DNA from 3 places in the Microbacterium natoriense genome. Region 3 is predicted to be linked to each of the others. Evidence: predicted binding sites of a transcription regulator. Region 3 holds the regulator's gene; each other region holds the start of a gene.
The links. Region 3 encodes HrcA, which represses chaperone genes, less so after heat shock. Its sites were predicted from a motif close to TTNGCACTCGNNNNNNNCGAGTGCNAA; they were not measured.
Positions count from the first base shown of each region.

Region 1: a site for HrcA is predicted at 1,799-1,825, ahead of groL (chaperonin GroEL). Genes of this name have one in related genera too.
Region 2: a site for HrcA is predicted at 1,909-1,935, ahead of groES (co-chaperone GroES). Genes of this name have one in related genera too.

Region 1 covers NZ_JAUSXV010000001.1:3,528,425-3,532,693, forward strand. Annotated here, with positions in the region: gene groL (chaperonin GroEL) at 143-1,762, opposite strand; gene QFZ53_RS16720 (LytR C-terminal domain-containing protein) at 1,887-2,381, opposite strand; gene QFZ53_RS16725 (DUF3263 domain-containing protein) at 2,475-2,732, opposite strand; gene QFZ53_RS16730 (DUF2332 domain-containing protein) at 2,742-3,734, opposite strand; gene msrB (peptide-methionine (R)-S-oxide reductase MsrB) at 3,791-4,195, shown strand; gene QFZ53_RS16740 (nitroreductase family protein) at 4,192-4,269, shown strand, end outside.
Region 2 covers NZ_JAUSXV010000001.1:1,695,073-1,699,341, forward strand. Annotated here, with positions in the region: gene QFZ53_RS07760 (hypothetical protein) at 1-602, shown strand, start outside; gene QFZ53_RS07765 (class I SAM-dependent methyltransferase) at 604-1,884, opposite strand; gene groES (co-chaperone GroES) at 2,021-2,317, shown strand; gene rarD (EamA family transporter RarD) at 2,394-3,326, shown strand; gene QFZ53_RS07780 (ABC transporter substrate-binding protein) at 3,471-4,269, shown strand, end outside.
Region 3 covers NZ_JAUSXV010000001.1:2,963,350-2,967,618, reverse strand. Annotated here, with positions in the region: gene QFZ53_RS13935 (carboxylesterase/lipase family protein) at 1-1,371, opposite strand, end outside; gene hrcA (heat-inducible transcriptional repressor HrcA) at 1,443-2,471, shown strand; gene dnaJ (molecular chaperone DnaJ) at 2,508-3,620, shown strand; gene QFZ53_RS13920 (16S rRNA (uracil(1498)-N(3))-methyltransferase) at 3,623-4,269, shown strand, end outside.

The DNA of each region.
Region 1 (4,269 bases), 570 kb from region 3:
CCCCCCGAAAAGCAGAAACGCCCCGGCCGGAGCCGGGGCGTTTCTGTCTACTGAACTCTGGGTTCCTGAGCCGGGGCCCCGCGCCCGGAGGCTCCGGGCAGCGCGCTGGCGCTGTCTGGAGTGGGGCGTGGGGATCGAAGGATCAGAAGTCCATGCCGCCCGACGGGTCACCCATCGGAGCCGAAGCCTTCTCGGGCTTGTCGGCGACGACGACCTCGGTGGTGAGGAAGAGGCCGGCGATCGAAGCGGCGTTCTGCAGAGCCGAACGCGTCACCTTGGCCGGGTCGATGATGCCCGCGGCGAACATGTCGACGTACTCGCCGGTCGCGGCGTTCAGACCGTGCCCCGACTCCAGCCCGGCGACCTTGTTCGCGACGACACCCGGCTCGAGACCGGCGTTGAGAGCGATCTGCTTCAGCGGAGCCTCGATCGCGACGCGGACGATGTTCGCGCCGGTCGCCTCGTCGCCCGTGAGCGAGAGAGCGTCGAGGGCCTTGGTGCCCGACTGGATCAGCGCGACGCCACCACCGGGGACGATGCCCTCCTCGACGGCTGCCTTCGCGTTGCGGACGGCGTCCTCGATGCGGTGCTTGCGCTCCTTGAGCTCGACCTCGGTCGCCGCACCCGCCTTGATGACGGCGACGCCGCCGGCGAGCTTGGCGAGACGCTCCTGCAGCTTCTCGCGGTCGTAGTCGCTGTCGGTGTTCTCGATCTCACGACGGATCTGCGTGACACGACCCTCGATCTGGTCTGCCTCACCGGCGCCCTCGACGATCGTGGTCTCGTCCTTGGTGACGATGACCTTGCGTGCACGACCCAGCAGGTCGAGCGTGGCGTTCTCGAGCTTGAGGCCGACCTCTTCGGTGATGACTTGACCACCGGTGAGGATCGCGATGTCCTGCAGCTGCGCCTTGCGGCGGTCGCCGAAGCCGGGAGCCTTGACGGCGACCGACTTGAAGATGCCCTTGAGCTTGTTCAGCACGAGGGTCGCGAGAGCCTCGCCCTCGACGTCCTCGGCGATGATGACGAGCTCCTTGCCGTCCTGGATCACCTTGTCGACGATGGGCAGAAGGTCCTTGATGTTCGAGATCTTCTGGTTCGCGATCAGGATGTAGGCGTCCTCGAAGACCGCCTCCTGACGCTCGGGGTCCGTCACGAAGTACGGGTTCAGGTAGCCCTTGTCGAAGCGCATGCCCTCGGTGAGCTCGAGCTCGGTGCCGAAGGTCTGGGACTCCTCGACGGTGACCACGCCTTCCTTGCCGACCTTGTCGATCGCCTCGGCGATGAGCTCGCCGATGGCGGGGTCAGCAGCCGAGATCGATGCGGTCGCGGCGATCTGCTCCTTCGAGTCGATCTCCTTGGCGCTGGACAGCAGCTCCTCGGTGATCGCGGCGACGGCCTTCTCGATGCCGCGCTTGAGCGAGATGGGGTCGGCGCCGGCCGCGACGTTGCGCAGGCCCTCGCGGACGAGTGCCTGAGCGAGGACGGTGGCGGTGGTGGTTCCGTCACCTGCGACGTCGTCGGTCTTCTTGGCGACCTCCTTGACGAGCTCCGCGCCGATCTTCTCGTACGGGTCGTCCAGCTCGATCTCCTTGGCGATGGACACACCGTCGTTCGTGATCGTGGGAGCGCCCCACTTCTTCTCGAGCACGACGTTGCGACCGCGCGGGCCGAGCGTCACCTTGACGGCGTCGGCGAGGATGTTGAGGCCGCGCTCGAGGCCGCGGCGGGCCTCCTCATCGAAAGCGATGATCTTTGCCATGAGTTTTGTCGTCCCTCCTGGACGTAGACGTTGGGTTTAGCACTCAGAGTGAGAGAGTGCTAACGCCATTCTGGCACTCGACACCTTCGAGTGCAAGCCGCCGGAGAGGGAGACGGGCACCGCCTCAGGGCGCCGGCGTGTCCTCAGGGGCGGCCGGAGCAGAACTTACGCGGTCGAGGCCGATGACGACGGTCATCTGCTTCTGGTCGGTGGTGTTCTGATCGGCGTAGAAGTCGCTCTGCTCGACCTCTGCCCCGCCGAGGAGGTTGGCGAGTCCGATCGCCGCCAGCTCGTCAGCTGCGTCGACGTAGTACACCGTCGTCGTGGAGAAATCCTGGCTCGTGCTGTCGCTGGCGAACACGATGCCCGCCGGCCAGCCGCTGTTGATCAAGGTGTCGCGCATCTGCGTGTCGAGCCCCTCGTCGGTCGTCGCGTTCAGGATCACGACCGAATAGCTCGTGTCGACCACGCCGGTCTCGATCGGCGTGGGAGTGGAGCTCGGCACCGCCTCGGGGAACAGGCTGATGCGCCCCATGACCACGAGAGAGCCGAAGATGCCGCCGATGATGAGCACGAGAGCGGCCACGAACGACCACAGCAGAACGACCCAGCCGTTCATGCCCGGAGCCTCGGCACGGTGCGCCCCTACTCGTCCAGTCGAACGGGGGACGTCATCGAATCGGTCTCGAGTGGGCTTGGACACCCCTCGATGCTAGCCGACGAATCCTGGAGACCGTGTGGAGCGCTGGAACGCCCGGGCGTCGCGGATGCGACGGAGTCGGGCGACCAGCATCGGGTCGTATCTCAGCGCCTCTTCCGAGTCGATGAGGCGGCCCAGCAGCTGGTAGTAGCGTGCCGCGCTCATTCCGAGCTGGGCGCGGATCGCCTCCTCCTTCGCGCCGCTGTGCCGAGGCCACAGGGTCTCGAGCGCGAGGATGGCGCGGTCGCGCTCCGTCATCTCACCCAGCATGGGAACAGACTAGATCGCCGTGGCGTGCATGCCTGCGCGCCACTCCCATCGGCGCCCGAGCGGGTCGGATGCCGCGCGCACCGCACCGTCGAGGGCGACGACGAATCCCGGCCAGGTCGCGGCGTCGACCGCGGGTTCCCATACATCCAGGAGCCCTGGTGGATCGATCGTGATCCATCGGGCGGGCAGCCCGCGGATGCGCTCGACGAGCGCCGTCCTCGGCTCGCGCGGGATGTGCACGAGCACACCCGGCGTCGTGATCACGAGAGTCGCGTCGGCGGGCGCCGAGCGCGCGAGCGCGTCGACTTCGGCGAGCGCGTCGCCCGCGATCAGCAGGGGCGGATCGGATGCCGCGATGTCGAGTGCCGCGGTGAGGCGCTGCTCGCGCCCCTCCTCCCCCGGCCACACGAGTCCCTGCAGCCAGCGCCGGTCGCGGTCGTCAACCGCATCGAGAGGCGTGAGGTCGATGCCGGCGCGCCACACGACTCGCGGCAGGCGCATGGGCGGCAGGGCTCCCGTGACGACGCTCTCCAGCACCACCGGCGACGGGCCCGATTCCGGATCGAGCGTCCGCCGCACAGCGCCGGCCGCATCGATGAACCGGTACGAGTAGCGGTCGGGGTACAGGCACAGCCCTGCCGACGCCCCGATCTCCAGCAGCGCGATCGGCCCGTCGATCTCGCTGAGGACCGGGAGCAGCGGGGAGAGCCGCAGCGGCTCGTTGGTCTGCAGCCGCCTCGCCGTGCACTCGGCGACGATGTCGTCCGCGTGTGCGAGCACGAAGTCGCGCCACGCGCCGAAGCCGTCCAGGCCTGCCCCGAGCATCCGGGTCACGGCGAACACCAGCGGCGGCTGTCGCCTGTTCTCGGGTATCCGTTCGATAACCCGACTGACCGCATCATCCGCGGCGACGCCGCGCGCCCACTCGGCGTACAGTTCGCTGCGCCCTGGCGCCTCCTCCTCGGCGAAACGCGCGTATCGTCGCTGCACGGCATCCGTCATCCCTCCATTCTCGTCGCACTGCGCCCGGTCACAGGCAGACGCGAGAGAATGGGTCCATGTCGTACAGCGTGGACAAGACCGAAGAACAGTGGCGCGAAGAACTCGGCGCCGATCAGTACGCAGTGCTGCGCCAGGCCGCGACCGAGCGTGCATGGACCGGCGAGCTGCTCGACGAGAAGCGCGCCGGGCTCTACACCTGCGGCGCGTGCGGTGCCGAGCTCTTCAAGAGCGGTACGAAGTTCGACTCGGGGTGCGGCTGGCCGAGCTTCTACGAGTCGATCCGCCCCGAGGCGGTCGAGCTCATCGAGGACACGAGCTTGGGCATGTCGCGCACGGAAGTGCGCTGCAGGAACTGCGGTTCACACCTGGGCCACGTCTTCCCCGACGGCTTCGGCACGCCCACCGGCGACCGCTACTGCATGAACTCGATCGCCCTGAACTTCACGCCGGACGCCGAGTGAGCGCGCTCGAGGCGGTCCGCTCTCGCCAGTCCTGGTCGAAGGTCACCGAGCTCGCACCGGGCCGAGAGGAGCTC
Region 2 (4,269 bases), 1.3 Mb from region 3:
AGAACTGCCTCGTGCTCGAGGCCGCCGGACAGAGTCAGATCGGATGCGCGCGGGCCGACGACGTCAACCTCGCCTACGGCCTGAACGCCACCATCTCCCTCCCGCCAGAGGAGGACGCGGCCGAGGGCGATTTCGGAGCCTCGATCAACGCCTACGGGATGCTCTCGACCGCGGGAGAGCCTATGGTCGCCATCCAGCGCTGGGACAACGACGCCTCGATGCTCGACCAGTTCGAGGGGGACGAGCGCACGCGCGCGCAGGCGCTCATCGACGAAGGGTACCTCGCGGGCGTCTCGGTCGTCGGGTACGTCCGCGAGCAGCCGGCCTGGATCGCCTACCGCTTCACGGACTCCGACCAGAACGAGCGCTGCCTCATCGTCGACGCACTCGATGCGACCGCCTGCGGCCTCGAATCCGACACCCTCCAAGACGGGCTCACCCTCACGGCCGAAGACGAGAACGGGCGCATCGAAGTGTCCGCACAGTTCACGAACTGGGGAACGCCCTATCTGACGATCACCGAGAACGCCGGCGGCGCGTCGACGATCGTGATCGATACCGAGACCGGCGACCCGATCGAGGTGACAGACCCCGACGGATGACCTACGACGCGGCGGGCACCCGATCGGCGAGGATCGCGAGCCTCCGGGAGCCCACGCGCGTGAGGATGAGCGTCGCCGTCTCGGCGCCCTTGAGGGTGAGCTTCTTGCGGAACGCCGCCGGATCGACATCCATCCCGCGCTTCTTGATCTCGATCGTGCCGATGTCGTGGCGCTTGAGCGCGTCGCTGATCGCCTTGGGATTCGCCGGCATCGTCTCGCGTACACGGAAGGACTGCACGAAGGGGCTCGTGAACGCGGCATCCGACGTGAGATAGGCGATGTGCTCGTCGAGCATGCCCGCGTCGAGGCTCCGGGCGACGTCGCCGATCAGGCGGGCGCGGATCACGGCTCCGTCGGGCTCGTGCAGGTACGCGCCGAGCTCGCGCACAGGTGCGTCTTCGGCGTCGGCGCCAGAGGTGAGTTCGTACGAGCGGTCGCCCCGGATGACCAGGGCGGAGCGACGGATGCCGGGGCGCGCGAGGACGCCCGTCCAGACGACGAGCTCGACCACGCTGCCATCGGCGCTCACCCACTGAGCTTCGCAGTCGGCGGGGAGCGCATCGCGGTCGTGCGCGGGGCCGAGTTTGATGCCGGTCGGAACCTGCGAGGCCACGTCGAACGCCCAGTCGAGCGAGGGGGAGTAGTCCTCGGCCGAGACGCGCCGAGTCTCGCTGTGCCCCGAGGTGCGGCGGGCCGGATCCATCCAGATCGCTCGAGCACCGCTCTGCGCCGCGCGCTTCCCTCGGTCTTGTGCGCCTGCCTCGGCGGAATCCGAAGCATCCGACCGAGGGAGGGGAACATCTCCGAGCGCGGCGTACGCGTCTTCGGCCGTACCGTGTCGCACCTCCGAGCCGAACGGGGCGAGGTTGTAGGCGGCGATGGCCGCGGTGACCTCGTCGGCGTCGACGGCGAGCACCTCGAGGCCGGCCCCCGCGAACGCGAGCGCATCTCCTCCGATGCCGCAGCCGAGGTCGGCCACCGCCGTGATGCCGGCCGCGCGGAGTCGCTGGGCGTGGCGGGCGCCGACTCCGAGTCTCGTGGCCTGCTCGAGGCCCGCGCGGGTGAACAGCATCCGCTGGGCGAACTCGCCGAACTTCGCGGTCGCCTTCGCGCGCAGATGCGCCTGACCGACGACCGCCGACACCAGATCAGGCGAGTGCCCGGCGGCGCGAAGCCGCGACACCGCTTTCGCGACCTCGCCCGTCGACTCGATCGGGCCCAGGGCGTCGAGCAGCTCCAGACCGTCGGGGGTGAGCAGGGCGCGCAGCTCGGACATCTCCACCTGCTCAGCTTAGGCGGCGGGTGGCTGGCACTCGCATTGCGTGAGTGCCAGCCGACCGCCTAGACTGGATTAGCACTCTCGGGTTGAGAGTGCGAACGAGTCTTTCGTGTCATCGTCAAGAAAGAAGAGGTAGACCGTGTCGGTTTCCATCAAGCCGCTCGAGGACCGCATCGTCATCAAGCAGGTCGAGGCCGAGCAGACCACCGCGAGTGGCCTGGTCATCCCTGACACCGCCAAGGAGAAGCCCCAGGAGGGCGAGGTCGTGGCCGTGGGCCCCGGCCGCATCGATGACAATGGCAACCGCGTCCCGCTCGATGTCGCCGTGGGCGACCGTGTGCTCTACAGCAAGTACGGCGGCACCGAGGTGAAGTTCGGCGCAGACGAGTTCCTCGTCCTGTCGGCTCGCGACGTGCTGGCTGTCGTCGTCCGCTGATACGGCGTACAAGACGAGAAGGCTCGGATGCTTCGGCATCCGGGCCTTCTTCGTTGCCCGGGCATAGGGTTGCGTGGTGACCTCAGAAGCGACCAGCGCCACCCGGACCACGGGGGCACTGTACGCGATCGCCGCATACCTCCTCTGGGGTCTGCTGCCGCTGTACTTCCTGCTTCTGACACCGACCGGACCCTGGGAGCTCGTCGCATGGCGCGTCGTGCTCTCGCTGGTGTTCTGCGTGGTCCTGCTCACGGTCACCCGCGGGTGGAAGGCGCTCGGCGCGATCATCCGCCGGCCCCAGCTTCTCGCCCTCACCGCGCTCGCGGGCGTGCTGATCTACGTCAACTGGCAGGTCTTCGTGATCGGCACTCTCAACGGTCATGTCGTCGAGACGAGTCTCGGTTACTTCATCAACCCGATCACCACCGTGCTCCTCGGCGTGTTCGTGCTGCGTGAGCGCATACGGGTCGCACAGTGGGTCGCGATCGGCATCGCCGCTATAGCCGTCGTGGTGATCATCGTCGTCTACGGGTCGTTTCCGTGGATCGCCCTGTCGCTCACGGCGTCGTTCGGGGTGTACGGGTTGATCAAGAAGAAGATCGGACCAGCGGTGGATGCCGTCAGCGGGCTGACCCTCGAGTCCTTCTGGCTGATCCCGATCGCCGTCGTGCAGCTCATTCTCGTCGCCACCACGCCTGAGGGCATCACGATGGGGCAGAACGGCGCCTGGCACGCCGTGCTCCTCGCGTTCGCGGGCGTCGCCACCGCGGTTCCGCTGCTGCTGTTCGCGGCAGGCACCCGTCGGATCGATCTCACCCTGATCGGGATGATCCAGTTCATCACCCCGATCATGCAGTTCCTGCTCGGCGTCGTCGTGCTCGGCGAAGCCATGCCGCCCGCTCGCTGGGCCGGATTCACCCTCGTGTGGATCGCGATCGCCGTATTCGTGGTCGACATGCTCCTCGCCTCCCGCCGCGGACGCCGAGTGGAACGCCCCGAACTCGTCTGATTCCGGGACGCACATCGCGTGAAACCCGGTACCGGATCGTTAACGCACCGAAACACTTGCGACCCCTGCGCGCGCACCTCGCGTTCTAGGGTTAGAGCACCCGATCGTGGTCACGATCCACGCTCAGTTACGCAAGGGAGCATCATGAACGCACTGAAGGGCTCGCGCACAGCGAAGGTCCTCGCCGGCATCGCGCTGGTCAGCGCATCCGCACTCGTCATGTCGGGCTGCGCGAGCAGCACGCCGTCCGATTCCGGTGACGATGGCGGCAAGCCCGCCACCGACCTCACCCTCAAGCTGGGATCGCTGCTTCCGCAGACCGGATCGCTCGCCTTCCTCGGCCCGCCCATGGAGTCCGGTGTCGGACTCGCAGTGCAGGAGATCAACGACGCCAAGGCCGGTATCACGATCGACCTGACGGCCGAAGACGAGGGCGACACCGACACCAAGGCGTACGAGACCTCGATCACCAAGCTCCAGGGCGCAGGCGTGTCGGCGATCGTCGGCGCCGCGGCATCCGGCGTCTCCAAGCTGATCCTCGACGGCAATGTCGCCGCGGGCATCCTGCAGATCTCGGCGTCGAACACCTCGCCCGACTTCACCAGCTGGGACGACAAGGGCCTCTACTTCCGCACCGCCCCCAGCGACCTGCTTCAGGGCGAGGTCCTCGGCAACCTGATCGCCGAGGACGGCCACAAGACGCTCGGCATCATCTACCAGAACGACGCCTACGGCACTGGCCTCGACGCGGCGATCAAGAGCACGTTCGAGGGCACCGGCGGCGAGGTCGTCGCCGAGGCGTCTTACAACGTCGGCGACGCGCAGTTCGACGCCCAGGTCGAGACCATCAAGGCGCAGAACCCGGATGCCATCGCGATCGTGTCGTTCGAGCAGTTCAAGACCATCGCCCCGCTGCTGGTGAACGCCGGCATCTCGGCCGACA
Region 3 (4,269 bases):
CGTGCTGACGGTGTCGAAGAGCCGCGTCAGCCGATCGGGGCCGTACACGGGCCAGCCGGGGTCTCCCGTCTTCACGAACGAGATCCACGACGCGTGCATCTCCGTCGCGAGTTCGCGAGGAGCATCAGGGCCCGCCAGGCGCTGCGCTTCCTCGTCGACGAGCCGGTCGAAGACGAAGCCGAGCTCGAGGGCATGCGCCGCACGCAGATCGCGCACCGGGCTCCGCCACGCGAACTCGTACACGTGGGTCGGGGCCGTGCGCGCGCGTGCGACGCGGCTGAGCGGCGCGCGCAGCATGATGTCGGTCGCGAGCTGACCGAAGATCTCCCCGGTGGACGCGCCGGGGAACTCCGCCCGATAGGCCGCGACGGCGCGCCGGGGGATGCGCAGGGCCAGGCATGCCAGCAGCAGCTTCACTGGACGGATGGCGGCGAGCGCTGCGGGAGCGAACCACAGTCGGTACTCGTCGGTGTTGCTGCCGATCAGCAGAGGCGTGTCGATCTCGCCCAGCACCTCGTGCGGCGAATGGGGCAGGCTCTCCGGATCGATCGCGAACTGGAAGCCTGGGGCTCCACCGAGAGGCGACGAGCCGGCGGCCTGGTCGCGACGCGCTTCCAGCAGCTGATCCGGTGCGACACCGGCGAAGGAACGGCGGTCGGCGGCGATCCCGAGACGCTTGGCCAATTGCGCGGTGACGCGACCTGCTCGGCCGGCGCTCTGCGCCTCGAGCGGACCCGACTCGATGATCGCGCGTGCGATCAGGGCGCGCGAAGAGGGGCGTGCGAGCAGGCCCGCCACGATGGCGCCTCCGGCCGATTCGCCCATCGCGGTGATCTGCCCGGGGTCACCGCCGAAGGCGCCGATCTCCGCATGCACCCACTCCAGAGCGGCTGCGGCATCCTGCAGCCCGAGGTTGCGGGGTGCGCCTTCGAGGACCGAGAAGCCTTCGGAGCCCAGGCGGTAGTTGATCGACACGAAGACGATGCCGGCGCGCGCGAACGCCTCGCCGTCGTACAGCGGGATGGCGGATGCGCCCCGCTCCAGCGCGCCGCCGTGGATCCACAGCAGCACCGGAGCAGCCGACGCATCGGTCGGCGCCCACACGTTCGCGGTGAGGATCTCGTCGCCTTCGATGCGCACGGACCCGAGCAGCTCGCCGATCGCGCCGGGGTAGGGGAGCTGCGGCGAGGTCGCCCCGAATGCCGTGGCGTCCCGTTCGTCCTTCCACGACTGCACGGGTTGAGGCGCGCGGAATCGGTTGTCGCCGAACGGCGCGGCCGCGTACGGGATGCCGAGGAAGCGGCGGATGCCCGCCTCGGCCGTTCCCCGGACCGCGCCGGAGGAGAGGGAGACTGTGCACGGCGCTGGCATGAGCGCCATCCTAAGGTGTACGCGTTAGGATTGGCACTCTAGGTGTCAGAGTGCCAGACGGGAGGGATGCGATGGTCAGTGAACGAGGCCTTCAGGTGCTCCGGGCGATCGTGCAGGACTACGTCGAGACGCACGAACCCGTCGGCAGCCGTTCGATCGTGGATCGATATTCCTTCGGAGTCTCCGCGGCGACGATCCGCAACGACATGGCGCTGCTCGAAGACGAGGAGCTGATCACCGCACCGCACACGTCCTCCGGGCGTGTGCCCACGGACAAGGGCTACCGCGTCTTCGTCAACCACCTGGCACAGCTGCGCCCGCTCACGGTGGCGCAGCGAACCGCGATCGAGTCCTTCCTCACGGACCCCGCCGATCTCGACGACCTGATGGCCCGCACCGTTCGTGTGCTCACCCAGCTCACCGGCCAGGTGGCGCTCGCGCAGTATCCCTCCTTCGCGCGGGCCCACGTCACGCACCTCGAACTGGTGCTGCTCGCTCCGAACCGCATGCTGATCGTTCTGGTGACCGACGCCGGCGGGGTCTCGCAGCGGGTCACGGCGTTGCCGGAGATGGTGGACGAGTCGGATCTGGCCGTGCTGCGCGCGCGTCTGTCGGCCATGATCACGGGGCGGGCGGTGAGCGAGGCCGCCGAGCGTCTGCAAGGGCTCCTCGACGACGACATGACGAAGGACGCCGTGCTGCGCACACTGTCGAGCGTCGTGATCGATGAGCTGGGGGAGTTCCGTCAGGAGCGGCTGGTGATGGCAGGAGCGGCGACGCTCGCCCGCCGCGGGCAGGACTTCCGCGGCAGCATCCATCCTCTCCTCGAGGCGATCGAGGAGCAGGTGACGCTCCTGAGACTGATGAGCGAGATGGAGGCCGATGCCCATGGGCTGTCGGCCAGCATCGGCACCGAGAACGCGCCGTTCGGACTCGGTGAGGCGTCGATCGTGGCCAGCGACTACGCCGCCCCCGGCGGCACGGCGCGGGTCGGCGTGATGGGGCCCACGCGCATGGACTATCCGAGCAACCTCGCGGCGGCACGGGCCGTGGCCCGCTATCTGTCGCGGATGCTCGACGAAGACGAGGCGGGCCGCTGACGCGGCGCGCACGAAGACACACGCAGAAAGGCGATCGTGGCGGACCACTATGAGGTTCTCGGGGTGTCCCGGGACGCTTCCCTCGATGAGATCAAGAAGGCCTATCGGCGGCTCGCGCGTCAGCTGCACCCCGATGTGAACCCGGGCGATGACGCGGCAGAGCAGTTCAAGCTCGTCACGCACGCCTATGACGTGCTGAGCGACGAGGACTCGCGCCGACGCTACGACATGGGCGGCGGTGATGGGGCCTCGGCGAACTTCGGCGGGTTCGGCGGATTCGGCGACATCTTCGAGACGTTCTTCGGAGCATCACAGGGCGGCGGACGCGCCCGGCCGCGATCGCGTCGCGAGCGCGGCCAGGACGCGCTGGTGCGCGTGACCCTCGAACTCGACGACGTCGTCTTCGGCGCTCATCGCGACATCGAGGTCGACACGGCAGTGCTCTGCGAGACGTGTCAGGGATCGTGCTGCCAGGAGGGCACCTCGCCCGTCACCTGCGACATCTGCGGCGGCTCGGGCCACGTCCAGCGGCAGGTTCGGAGTCTTCTGGGCAACGTCGTCACCTCCCAGCCCTGCGGTTCCTGCGAGGGCTACGGAACGACGATCCCGTACCCCTGCGGCACCTGTGCAGGGCAGGGTCGTGTGCGTTCGCGCCGCACGGTGTCGCTCGACATCCCGGCCGGCGTCGAGACGGGGCTGCGGCTGCAGCTCCCGGGCTCCGGCGAGGTCGGCAAGGCCGGCGGCCCCAACGGTGACCTCTACGTCGAGGTGACCGTGAACCCCCACCCCGCGTTCAGCCGCGACGGCGACGATCTGCTGGCGACGCTCGAGGTGTCGATGACCGATGCGATCCTCGGCACCGAGACCACGATTCAGGGTCTCGACGGCGAGGTCGACCTCGAGATCCGCTCCGGAGTGCAATCCGGCGACGTGCTCACGATCAAGGGCCGCGGCATCACCCCCCTGCGCGGCACGCAGCGCGGCGATCTCCGCGTCGGTGTGCAGGTCGTCACGCCGACCAGGATCGACGCTGCGCAGCGCAAGCTCATCGAGGACTTCGCGAAGAAGACGAAGGCGCCCGCCCCTCAGCTGGCGCAGTTCCAGCAGGGGCTGTTCTCGAAGCTCCGCGACCGCTTCCGTTCGCACTGACGATGACGCTGCACTTCCTGGTCGAGTCGTCGACCGACTCCGATGCCGGCGACATCGTGTCGCTGACAGGCGCCGAGGCCAAGCACGCCGCCGTGGTCAGGCGTCTGCGGGTCGGAGAAGCCGTCACCGTGGGAGACGGGCGAGGAGTCTGGCTCACGGGTGTCGCCGAGGAGGTCGCACCGTCCCGCGTGGACGTGCGCATCGCGCAGCGTGTCGTGCACGCGATGCCGGAGCCGCGTCTCGTGCTCGCGCAGGCCCTCGCGAAAGGCGATCGCGACGAACTGGCGGTGCAGGCCGCGTGCGAGCTCGGCATCGACGAGATCGTGCCCTGGCAGGCGGCGCGCAGCGTGTCGCGATGGGAAGGGCCGAAGGCGGCGAAGGGTCGCGAGCGCTGGGCGACGATCGTGCGCGAGGCCGCGAAGCAGGCGCATCGGGCCTGGGTGCCGGAAGTGACTCCGCCCGTCTCCACCGCCCAGCTCATGGAGCGGACCGAGACGCACCGAGTGCTGCTGCTCGATCCGACGGCATCCGTCCGCCTCTCGGAACTCGAACCGGACGGGCGCGACCTGGTGCTCGTGGTGGGCCCGGAGGGCGGCATCGCCCCGGAGGAGCTCGATCGGCTCGCGGATGCCGGTGCCGAGCGTGTGCT